Regions from separate parts of the Sphaerisporangium sp. B11E5 genome, predicted to be linked through region 1. Evidence: riboswitches for the same ligand, from Rfam matches in the RefSeq annotation. Region 1 holds a riboswitch; the other holds the start of a gene.
The links. Region 1 has a riboswitch for glycine ahead of gcvP (aminomethyl-transferring glycine dehydrogenase). Riboswitches for the same ligand answer to the same signal wherever they lie in the genome.
Positions count from the first base shown of each region.

Region 2: another riboswitch for glycine. It lies ahead of gcvT (glycine cleavage system aminomethyltransferase GcvT); the one in region 1 lies ahead of gcvP (aminomethyl-transferring glycine dehydrogenase).

Region 1 is NZ_JBDPMD010000035.1:27,273-32,674, reverse strand. Features, by position in the region: gene ABGB17_RS26790 (mannose-1-phosphate guanyltransferase) at 1-795, shown strand, start outside; gene ABGB17_RS26785 (FHA domain-containing protein) at 1,156-1,659, shown strand; gene ABGB17_RS26780 (MerR family transcriptional regulator) at 1,672-2,337, shown strand; gene ABGB17_RS26775 (bifunctional nuclease family protein) at 2,468-2,938, shown strand; gene ABGB17_RS26770 (MerR family transcriptional regulator) at 3,085-3,708, shown strand; glycine riboswitch at 3,856-3,975, shown strand; gene gcvP (aminomethyl-transferring glycine dehydrogenase) at 4,139-5,402, shown strand, end outside.
Region 2 is NZ_JBDPMD010000009.1:155,700-161,101, reverse strand. Features, by position in the region: gene ABGB17_RS12225 (aldehyde dehydrogenase family protein) at 1-894, shown strand, start outside; gene ABGB17_RS12220 (3-oxoacyl-ACP reductase) at 915-1,679, shown strand; gene ABGB17_RS12215 (gamma-glutamyl-gamma-aminobutyrate hydrolase family protein) at 1,679-2,392, shown strand; glycine riboswitch at 2,411-2,507, shown strand; gene gcvT (glycine cleavage system aminomethyltransferase GcvT) at 2,643-3,734, shown strand; gene gcvH (glycine cleavage system protein GcvH) at 3,731-4,120, shown strand; gene ABGB17_RS12200 (L-serine ammonia-lyase) at 4,205-5,402, shown strand, end outside.

The sequences.
Region 1 (5,402 bases):
CTGCTCGGCCGGGTCGGCGTGGACGTGCTGACCGTCAACAACCGCCTGGACGACTCCTCGCCCACCGAGACCCTCGCCGAGCGCCGCAGGGACCTGCAGCGGCTGGCCGAGCTCGTGGCGTCCTCCAGGGCCGCGTTCGGGGTGCGTTTCGACACCGTGGGGGAGCGCATCTCGCTGGTGGACGAGATGGGGCAGCTCATCAGCGAGGAGCGGGCCCTGCTGGTCGTGCTGGACCTGGTGGCCGCCGAGCGCCGCGGCGGGCGGGTGGCGCTGCCGGTGACCACCACCCGGGTGGCCGAGCAGGTCTGCCGGTTCCACGGCGCCCAGGTGCAGTGGACGCCCACCGCGCTGGACGCGCTCACCTCGGCCGCGGCCGACCCGGACCTGATCTTCGCGGCGGACGGGCGTGGCGGGTTCATCGTGCCGGAGTTCGCGGCCACCGTGGACGGCCTGGCGTCGTTCCTGCGGCTGCTCGGGCTGGTCGCCCGCACCCGGCTGTCGCTGAGCCAGATCGACGCCCGCATCCCGCGCGCCAAGATGCTCAAGCGCACCGTGCCGACGCCGTGGGCCGCCAAGGGCGCGGTGATGCGGTCGGTGGTGGAGGCCGCCGACGGCTACCATCTGGACACCACCGACGGCGTGCGGGTGGTCGAGGAGGACGGCGGGTGGGCGCTGATCCTGCCCGACCCGGCCGAGGCGGTCACCCACCTGTGGGCGGAGGCCGACGACCTGGACGTGGCGCAGGCCCTCCTGGAACGCTGGGCCCGGGTGGTGGAACAGGCGGTCGGGCCCTGACCGCCGAGGAACCGCCCGTTAGGTGGCAAACGACCCGATTTCTGGCGCATTCGCACGGCGCGCCGCATGGACCAGAGGGCGCGGCGGGCGGTAGCTTTGGACCGGCGCGGCGAGCCGAGTCGGAGGGAGCGAGGGGCGAGCGCCGTTCACCATCACGCGAGCCCCCGTCAGCGATGACTCGAACGAGCCCGACCAGCAGCAAGTCCGACCCCGCGAGCCTGACCTCGTCTTGACCTTTGCGACTCAATCAGCGTAGGTTGCGGCATTCGCAGTCTGAGCAATCTTGAGAAGCGAAGCACCGAGGCACGCCGCACCGAGCACCGTCGCCGCGACTTCGCGGTAGGAGGCCGAGCCGATCCGATGCCGAGCGTCTACTGCACGCAGTGCGGTCATGCCAACCCTGACGACGCCCGTTTCTGCTCTCGGTGCGGGTCGCCGTTGAACCGTGTCGAGAACACGCCCGGGGACACCACCTCCACGATCTCCTTGAGCGGGATCGAGGCGATGGACGGCGAGGCCACAGGACAGACGCTCCTGCCGGACCGGGCGGCGGTGGAGCAATTGCCGCCGGGCACCGCCCTGCTGGTGGTGATGCGCGGTCCCAACGCCGGGAGCCGGTTCCTGCTCGACAGCGACCTCACCACGGCCGGGCGTCACCCCGAGAGCGACATCTTCCTCGACGACGTCACGGTCTCGCGGCGCCACGCCGAGTTCTACCGCCGCGGCGGCTATTTCACCGCCCGCGACGTCGGCAGCCTCAACGGCACCTACGTCAACCGCGAGCGCATCGAGGAGCATCCGCTGACCGGCGGCGACGAGGTCCAGATCGGCAAGTTCCGGCTGGTGTTCCTCACCCGTGCGTGATCGGGGACGGTGATGGGCGCGCAGGCCGCCAGGGCGTTCATGAGCATCGGGGAGGTCCTCGAGCTCCTGCGCCCCGACTTTCCCGACATCACCGTCTCCAAGATCCGGTTCCTGGAGGGGGAGGGGCTCATCGAGCCCCAGCGCGCCCCCTCCGGGTACCGCAAGTTCACCCACGCCGACGTCGAGCGACTGCGTTTCATCCTCACCGCCCAGCGGGACCGCTACCTCCCGCTGCGCGTGATCAAGGACCACCTGGACACCGCGGGCCACGACGGCGCCGGTCCCCGCTCCCTGGAGGCCCCCGAGCCGGAGGTGCGGCTCGGCCGCGCCGAGCTGTGCGAGGAGGCCGGGCTGGACGAGGAGACCCTCGCCGAGCTGGAGGACTACGGCCTGCTGGCCCCGGTGGCCCGCCGGTACGACGCCGAGGCCCTCGCCGTGGCCAGGGCCTGCGGCGCTCTCGCGGCCTACGGGCTGCACCCCCGCCACCTGCGCGTGCTGCGGGCCGCCGCCGAGCGTGAGGCGGGCCTCGTGGAGCAGGCCGTGGCCCCGCTGCTGCGCCGCCGCGCCCCGGGGGCCGCCGGGCAGGCCGAGCAGACCGCCCGCGAGTTGTCGGAACTGCTGCTCGACCTGCACTCCGCCCTCGTGAAGGGCGCCCTGCGCGGCATTCTGGGCCGTTGACCGAGGCACCCGGACATTTCGGGGTGCGAGGATGTTACGTTGAGGTTTGCGGCGATGGTCACGCCGCGAGCCGAGAGCCGCGAGGGAGCAGGCCTGAAGCGGGCCGGCGACCAACGAGACGGAGCCGCCTGTGTTGCAGATGGAGGTCGTGGGGGTCCGGGTAGAGATGCCCTCCAACCAGCCCATCGTCTTGCTCAAGGAGGCGAAGGGCGAGCGTTATCTGCCGATCTGGATAGGGATGACCGAGGCCACGGCCATCGCTCTCGCACAGGCCGAGGAGCCGCCGCCGAGGCCGCTCACGCATGACCTGTTCAAGGACGTCATCGAGGCACTCGGGGTGCGGTTGCAGACGGTCAACATCGTCGCGCTGCGCGACGGCATCTTCTTCGCCGACCTGGTGTTCTCCAACGGCGTCGAGGTGAGCGCGCGGCCGTCCGACTCGATCGCGCTGGCCCTGCGGACCGGCGCGGGCATCTTCGCCAGCGAGGACGTCGTCCGCGAGGCGGGCGTCATCATCCCCGACGACCAGGAGGACGAGGTCGAGAAGTTCCGCGAGTTCCTGGACACGATCACACCGGAGGACTTCGGGCGTGCCGGTTAGTCATATCGGGCATTTACGCTTCACGACGCGCCGGGCGGGATCGTTGACTGAGCATCCCGCCGGTCCTACGGTGCAAGGGAACCCACGGTTGTAATTCACGAACCCCCAGATCAGACCGTGGGATGAGAGAAAGCCGGAGGTCCGCAGTGGCGGTCAGCAGCGGCGAGGGCAAGTCGGCCGGCCAGCGCGATCGGGCTCAGCGTCAGTCGGCACGTGAGCGCGCGGGCGAGCAGGGCCTGCTGTTCGGCGAGCGGCCCGGGTCGCTCCCCGCCGACGTGGGTTACCGCGGCCCGACGGCGTGCTCGGCGGCCGGCATCACCTACCGGCAGCTCGACTACTGGGCACGCACGCAGCTCGTCGAGCCGTCGGTGCGCGCCGCGCAGGGTTCGGGCTCGCAGCGGCTGTACAGCTTCCGCGACATCCTGGTGCTCAAGGTCGTCAAGCGCCTGCTCGACACCGGGGTGTCCCTGCAGCAGATCCGCACCGCCGTCCAGCACCTGCGCCAGCGCGGCGTGGACGACCTGGCGCAGATCACCCTGATGAGTGACGGGGTCAGCGTCTACGAGTGCACCTCGGCCGACGAGGTGATCGATCTGCTGGAAGGCGGTCAGGGCGTGTTCGGCATCGCCCTCGGCGGCGTCTGGCGCGAGGTGGAGGGCTCCCTGGCCGAACTGCCCGGGGAGCGCGCCGAGCCGGCCGACCGTGACCCTTTCGCCGAGCACCCCGGTGACGAGCTCGCCCAGCGCAGACGGGCCCGCCGCACCGGCTAGGCCTGCTTTCCGCGCGACCCCGAAGGGCCCCTGGTCAGGCACTGTGTGCCCTGAGTGATCGGTGCGGGCCGGCGAGGGGCACGGGCCAGGGCCGGGTAGGGGTGCCCCCTGCCCGGAGGCGGGCGGGTACCATTGGCGTGAAGCTTTCGACCCCGCGCGGGAGAGTCCCGGGCACGAGCCGGCGCCTGCACGGAGCCGGTGGGTGACCCGGGCGCCGAAGGAGCAACCTCCCCGGAATCTCTCAGGCACCCGTACCGCGTGGGCGAGGCCACTCTGGAAAGTAGGCGTGCCCGCCAGGCGTGCCTCACCGACGGTGCAAGCCCCCGCCCGGGGGTGAAGCTCTCAGGTCGTGACGAGGGATGTCGCGCTGACAGAGGGGGAGATCAGGCGCATCCGCGCGCCCGCTCCCAGCCACGTCCAGGAGGGCCTCATGACCGATCGGTCCCCGCTTCGCGACCTGTCCGCACCGCCGTTCGTCACCCGGCACGTCGGCCCCTCCGACGCCGAGCAGGCCCGCATGCTCCAGGCCGTCGGGTACGCCTCGGTGGCCGACCTGATCGCCCTGGCGGTGCCCGGCGCCATCCGCGCCGAGGAGCCGCTCGACCTGCCCGAGGCGGCGAGCGAGACCGAGGCCATCGCCGAGCTGCGCGCCCTCGCCGGGCGCAACCGCGTGCTCACCTCCATGATCGGGCTCGGCTACCACGACACGATCACCCCGGCGGTCATCCGGCGCAACCTGCTGGAGAACCCCGGCTGGTACACCGCCTACACCCCCTACCAGCCGGAGATCTCGCAGGGCCGCCTGGAGGCGCTGCTCAACTTCCAGACCATGGTGTCCGACCTGACCGGCCTTGACGTCGCCGGCGCGTCGCTGCTCGACGAGGCCACGGCCGCCGCCGAGGCGATGACCCTCGCCCGCCGGGCCGGCCGCGCCCCCGGCGCGCGGTTCGCGGTGGACGCCGACGCGCTGCCGCAGACCAAGGCCGTGCTGGCCACCCGGGCCGAGCCGCTCGGCATCGAACTGGTCGAGGCCGACCTCTCCGCCGGCCTGCCCGAGGGAGATCTTTTCGGCGTGCTCGTGCAGTACCCCGGCGCGGGCGGCCGGGTCGCCGACTTCCGCGAGGTCGCCGAGGCCGCCCACGAGCGCGGCGCCCTGGTGGTGGCCGCCGCCGACCTGCTGGCGCTCACCCTGCTGGAGGCACCCGGTACCCTCGGCGCCGACATCGCGATCGGCTCGACCCAGCGCTTCGGCGTGCCGCTCGGCTTCGGCGGGCCGCACGCCGCGTACATGTCGGTGCGCGAGGGCCTGCAGCGCCAGCTCCCCGGCCGCCTGGTCGGGGTCTCCAGGGACGCCGACGGCCACCCCGCGTACCGGCTGGCCCTGCAGACCCGCGAGCAGCACATCCGCCGCGAGAAGGCCACCAGCAACATCTGCACCGCCCAGGTGCTGCTCGCCGTGATCGCCTCCATGTACGCCGTCTACCACGGGCCCGACGGCCTGCGGCGCGTCGCGCAGCGCGTGCACCGGCACGCGGCCGTGCTGGCGGCCGGGCTGCGGGGCGGCGGCGTCGAGGTGGTGCACGACGAGTTCTTCGACACCGTGCGGGCCCACGTGCCCGGCCGGGCCGCCGAGGTCGTCGCGGCCGCCGAGGCGCTGGGCGTCAACCTGCGGCAGGACGGCCCCGACCACGTCG
Region 2 (5,402 bases), on a different contig from region 1:
AAGCCCGCCGAATGGACGCCGCTGACCGCGCTACGGCTCGCCCAGCTCGCCCTGGAGGCCGGCCTCCCCGAGGGGGTGCTCCAGGTCCTGCCTGGGGCGGGGGAGGTCGCCGGGGCACGGCTGGCGGAGCACCCGGACGTCCGCAAGATCGTGTTCACCGGCTCCACCGAGGTGGGCAAGCAGATCGCGGCCACGGCGGCGCGCACGGTCAAGCGGGTCACCCTGGAGCTCGGCGGCAAGAGCGCCAACATCGTGTTCGCCGACGCCGACCTGGAGCGGGCCGCGGCGTCCGCGCCGGGGGCGGTGTTCGACAACAGCGGGCAGGACTGCTGTGCCCGGTCGCGGGTGCTGGTGGAGCGGCCCGTGTACGAGGAGTTCCTTGAGCGGCTGGAGCGGGCCGTGGCGGCGGTCGTCGTGGGCGACCCGCGCGACCCCGGCACCGACATGGGGCCGCTGATCAGCGCCGAGCACCGCGCGCGGGTGGCGTCGTACGTGACCGGCACGCCGCGCTTCCAGGGCACCTGCCCAGGCGGCAAGGGGTTCTGGTTCCCGCCGACCGTGCTGACGCATGACACGCTGGACGAGCGGGCGTTCACCGAGGAGATCTTCGGGCCCGTGGTCAGCGTGGTGCCGTTCGACGACGAGGCGCACGCCGTGCGCGTCGCCAACGACACGCGGTACGGCCTGTCGGGATCCATCTGGACCGAGAACGTCGGCCGCGCGCTGCGGGTGGCGCGGGCCGTCGAGGCGGGGAACCTGTCGGTCAACTCCCACTCCTCGGTGCGGTACTGGACGCCGTTCGGGGGCTACAAGGAGTCGGGGCTCGGGCGTGAGCTCGGGCCGGACGCGCTGGCCGCCTTCACCGAGACCAAGAACGTCTTCATCGCTCACTGAGATCAGGAGATAGCACCGATATGCAACGTCTGCTGGACCGCGTCGCCGTGATCACCGGGGCGGCGGGAGGCATCGGGCTCGCCACCGCGCGCCGCTTCGCCGAGGAGGGCGCCAAGGTCGTGTGCGCCGACCTCGACGAGGCAGGAGGTGCCAAGATCGCCGACGAGGTGGGCGGGCTGTTCGTGCGGGCGGACGTCACCAGCGAGGAGGACGTCGCCCGCATGTTCGAGACGGCCGTCGAGACGTACGGCCGGCTGGACGTCGCGTTCAACAACGCGGGCATCTCACCGCCGGACGACGACTCCATCCTCACCACCGGCATCGAGGCGTGGCGCCGGGTGCAGGAGGTCAACCTCACCAGCGTGTACCTGTGCTGCAAGCACGCCATCCCGTACATGCGGCGGCAGGGCAAGGGGTCCATCATCAACACCGCGTCGTTCGTCGCGGTGATGGGCTCGGCGACGTCGCAGATCTCCTACACCGCCTCCAAGGGCGGCGTGTTGTCCATGACGCGGGAGCTCGGCGTGCAGTTCGCGCGCGAGGGCATCAGGGTGAACGCGCTGTGCCCGGGGCCGGTGGACACGCCGCTGCTGCGGGAACTGTTCGCCAAGGACCCCGAGCGTGCGCAGCGGCGGCTGGTGCACGTGCCGATGGGCCGGTTCGCCGAGGCGTCCGAGATCGCGGCGGCGGTCGCGTTCCTCGCCTCGGACGACGCCAGCTTCATCACCGGGGCCGAGTTCCTGGTGGACGGCGGCATCTCCGGCGCCTACGTCACCCCCCTCTGATGGGCGCGGACCGGCCGGTCATCGGCATCACCTGCTACGTGGAGCCCGCGGACTTCACGGTGTGGCACATGACGGCCGCGCTGCTGCCGTACAACTACGTCGAGCGGGTCGCGGCGGCGGGCGGGCAGCCCGTCATCGTGCCGCCCGCCGGGGACCCGGCGCCGCTGGTCGAGCGGCTGGACGGGCTGATCGTGGCCGGCGGCGGCGACCTGGACCCGGCCAGGTACGGCGCGGCGCCGCACGAGCGGACCGGCTACGTGCGCGACTTCCGGGACGAGGCGGAGTTCGCGCTGGTCGGCGCGGCGGTGGCGGCCGGGCTGCCGCTGCTCGGCATCTGCCGCGGCATGCAGGTGCTCAACGTCCACCTCGGCGGCACCCTGCACCAGCACCTGCCCGACGTGGTCGGCCACGGGGGCCACGCGCCCGCGCCCGGCGAGTTCGGGGAGCTGCCGGTGCGGGTGGCCCCGGGCAGCACGCTCGCCGACGTGCTCGGCGCCGGTCCCGCCGGCGCCGCCCACTACCACCACCAGGCGGTGGACCGGCTCGGCGAGGGCCTCACGGTGTCCGCCACCGCCGAGGACGGCACCGTGGAGGCGGTCGAGCTCGCCGGGCACCCGTTCGCGCTCGGTGTGCAGTGGCACCCCGAGACCTCGGCGGACGGCCCCCTGTTCGACGCCCTGGTGGCCTCGGCGGCGCCCGCCCGGCATTGGTAGGGTGAGCCGGAACACCGGTGACCCCGTGCGGGAGAGCGCCCTGACATCCGGTCAGGGCCCCTGAAGGAGCAAGTCCTCCCACGAACCTCACAAGGCAAAGGACCGTGCGGGTCAGGTGGCCTCTGGAAAGAGGGCTCGTTCGCTCCGAGCCTCGCCGAAGGTGAAAGTCCGGTAAAACCCGGGCGAAACTCTCAGGCACCGATGACAGAGGGGGAGGATGCTCTCATCCGACCCTGCCTGAGGTGCGATCATGTCCAGAACCACACCGCTCCGCGAGGTGCACGAGAGCCTCGGCGCGACGCTCACCGACTTCGCCGGATGGCTGATGCCGCTGCGCTACGGCAGCGAGTCCGCCGAGCACAACGCGGTACGCAAGGCCGCGGGGCTGTTCGACCTCTCCCACATGGGTGAGATCTTCGTCACGGGGCCGCAGGCGGGTGAGGCGCTCGACCACGCCCTGGTGGGCCACCTGTCCGCTCTGGAGCCCGGCCGGGCCCGGTACACCATGATGTGCGCGCCGGACGGCGGGGTTCTGGACGATCTGATCGTCTATCGCCTGTCCGGCGGGGAATACATGGTCGTGGCCAACGCCTCCAACTCCCTCAAGGTCGCCGCGGAGCTCACCGCGCGCTCCGCGGGCTTCGACGCCGAGGTGGACGACCGTTCCGAGGCGTACGCGCTGGTCGCCGTGCAGGGACCGCGATCGGCCGAGATCCTCGCCACGCTCACCGACGCCGACCTGACGGGCCTGAAGTACTACGCGGGCCTCCCCGGCGTCGTCGCCGGGGTCGAGGCCCTCATCGCGCGCACCGGCTACACCGGGGAGGACGGCTTCGAGCTGTTCGTCGCCGCCGAGCAGGCCGTACCCGTCTGGGAGGCCCTCGCCAAGGCCGGTGAGCCGCACGGGCTGCGCCCCGCCGGGCTGTCCGCCCGCGACACGTTGCGCCTGGAGGCAGGCATGCCGCTGTACGGCAACGAGCTGAACGCCGGCCTGACCCCCTTCGACGCCGGCCTCGGCCGCGTCGTGAAGTTCGGCAAGCCGGGCGACTTCGTCGGTCGCGCCGCGCTCGCCCCGCTCAAGGACGTCCCCCCGCGCCGGCGCCTGACCGGCCTGGTCGCGCGGGGCCGCCGAGTGCCACGCCACGGCTATCCCGTGGTGCTGAGCGGGGACGGCACCGTCGTCGGTGAGGTCACCAGCGGCGCGCCGTCCCAGTCACTCGGCAAGCCGATCGCGATGGCCTACGTGGACACCGACGTGTCCGACGGCCTGGCGGTCGACATCCGTGGTAGCCATGAACCGGTCGACGTGGTTGACCTGCCTTTTTACCGGAGGAGCATGTGAGCAGCATTCCCGAGGAGCTCAGCTACACCAAGGAGCACGAGTGGGTGGCCGGGGTGGAGGACGGCCTGGTCGTGACCGTGGGGATCACGGCCTACGCCGCCGAATCCCTCGGTGACGTCGTCTTCGTCCAGCTCCCGGAAGCCGGTAGCACTCTGGAGTCCGGCGACGCCGTAGGCGAGGTCGAGTCCACCAAGTCCGTCAGCGACATCTACGCCCCCGTGGGCGGCGAGGTCGTCGAGATCAACGAGACCGTGGTGGACGACCCCTCTCTGATCAACTCCGACCCTTACGGCGATGGCTGGCTCTTCCGCGTCCGCGTCTCCGGCGACCCGGAGGAACTCCTGACCCCCGAGGAGTACACCGCCCTCACCACCGCCGAGTCCTGACGAGACCTGCCCCCACCTCGGCCGAACCCTTCGGCCGAGGCCCCACCCATTCCCCCACCCGCCGGCTCCGAAGGGGCGCACCACATGGCGATCAGCGTCTTCGATCTCTTCAAGATCGGCATCGGCCCGTCGAGCTCCCACACCGGCGGCCCGATGGCGGCGGCGCACAAGTTCGCCCGGGGCCTGCACCAGGACGGGCTGCTTGAGCAGACCACCAGGGTCCAGGTCATCCTCTACGGCTCCCTCGGCCTCACCGGCAAGGGCCACGGCAGCGACAAGGCCGTACTCCTCGGCCTGTCCGGTGAGAAGCCGGAGCTGGTCGACGTGGACACCGTGGACGCCAAGCTCGCCGCGATGCGCGAGTCCGCCACGGTGACCCTGTTCGGCCGCCAGGAGGTCCCCTTCACCGTGGGCGAGGACCTCGTCTTCGAACGCAAGATCTCCCTCCCGCACCACCCCAACGGCATGCGCTTCACCGCGTACTCGAAGGACGACGACCCGCTGCGGGAGAAGATCTACTACTCCGTGGGCGGCGGCTTCGTGGTGGACGAGTCCGCGACCGGCGCCGACCGCATCAAGCCGGACGACACACGGCTCCCCCACCCGTTCACCACCGCCAAGGAGCTTCTCGACCGCTGCGAGGAGACCGGCCTGTCCATCTCCGGCCTGATGCTGGAGAACGAGAAGGCCTTCGGCCGCACCGAGGAGGAGATCCGCTCAGGTCTCCTGAACCTCTGGCAGGTCATGTCCGACTCGGTCAGACGCGGCTACACCAAGGAAGGCGTGCTCCCCGGCGGCCTGAAGGTGAAGCGCCGCGCCCACCGCCTCCACCGCAAACTCCAGGCGGAGACCCCCGAGAAGGACCCCCTCCACGCGATGGACTGGGTCACTCTGTACGCCCTGGCCGTGAACGAGGAGAACGCCGCCGGCGGCCGCGTGGTGACGGCCCCCACCAACGGCGCCGCCGGCATCATCCCCGCCGTCCTGACCTACTACCACCACTTCACCCCGAAGACCGGCGACGACGCCACCATCCGCTTCCTCCTGACCGCCGGCGCCATCGGCGTCCTGTTCAAGGAGAACGCCTCCATCAGCGGCGCCGAGGTCGGCTGCCAAGGCGAAGTGGGATCGGCCTGCTCTATGGCCGCCGCCGCCCTGACGGAGGTCCTCGGCGGCACCCCCGAACAAGTGGAGAACGCCGCCGAGATCGGCATAGAACACAACCTGGGCCTGACCTGCGACCCCATCGGCGGCCTCGTCCAGATCCCCTGTATAGAACGCA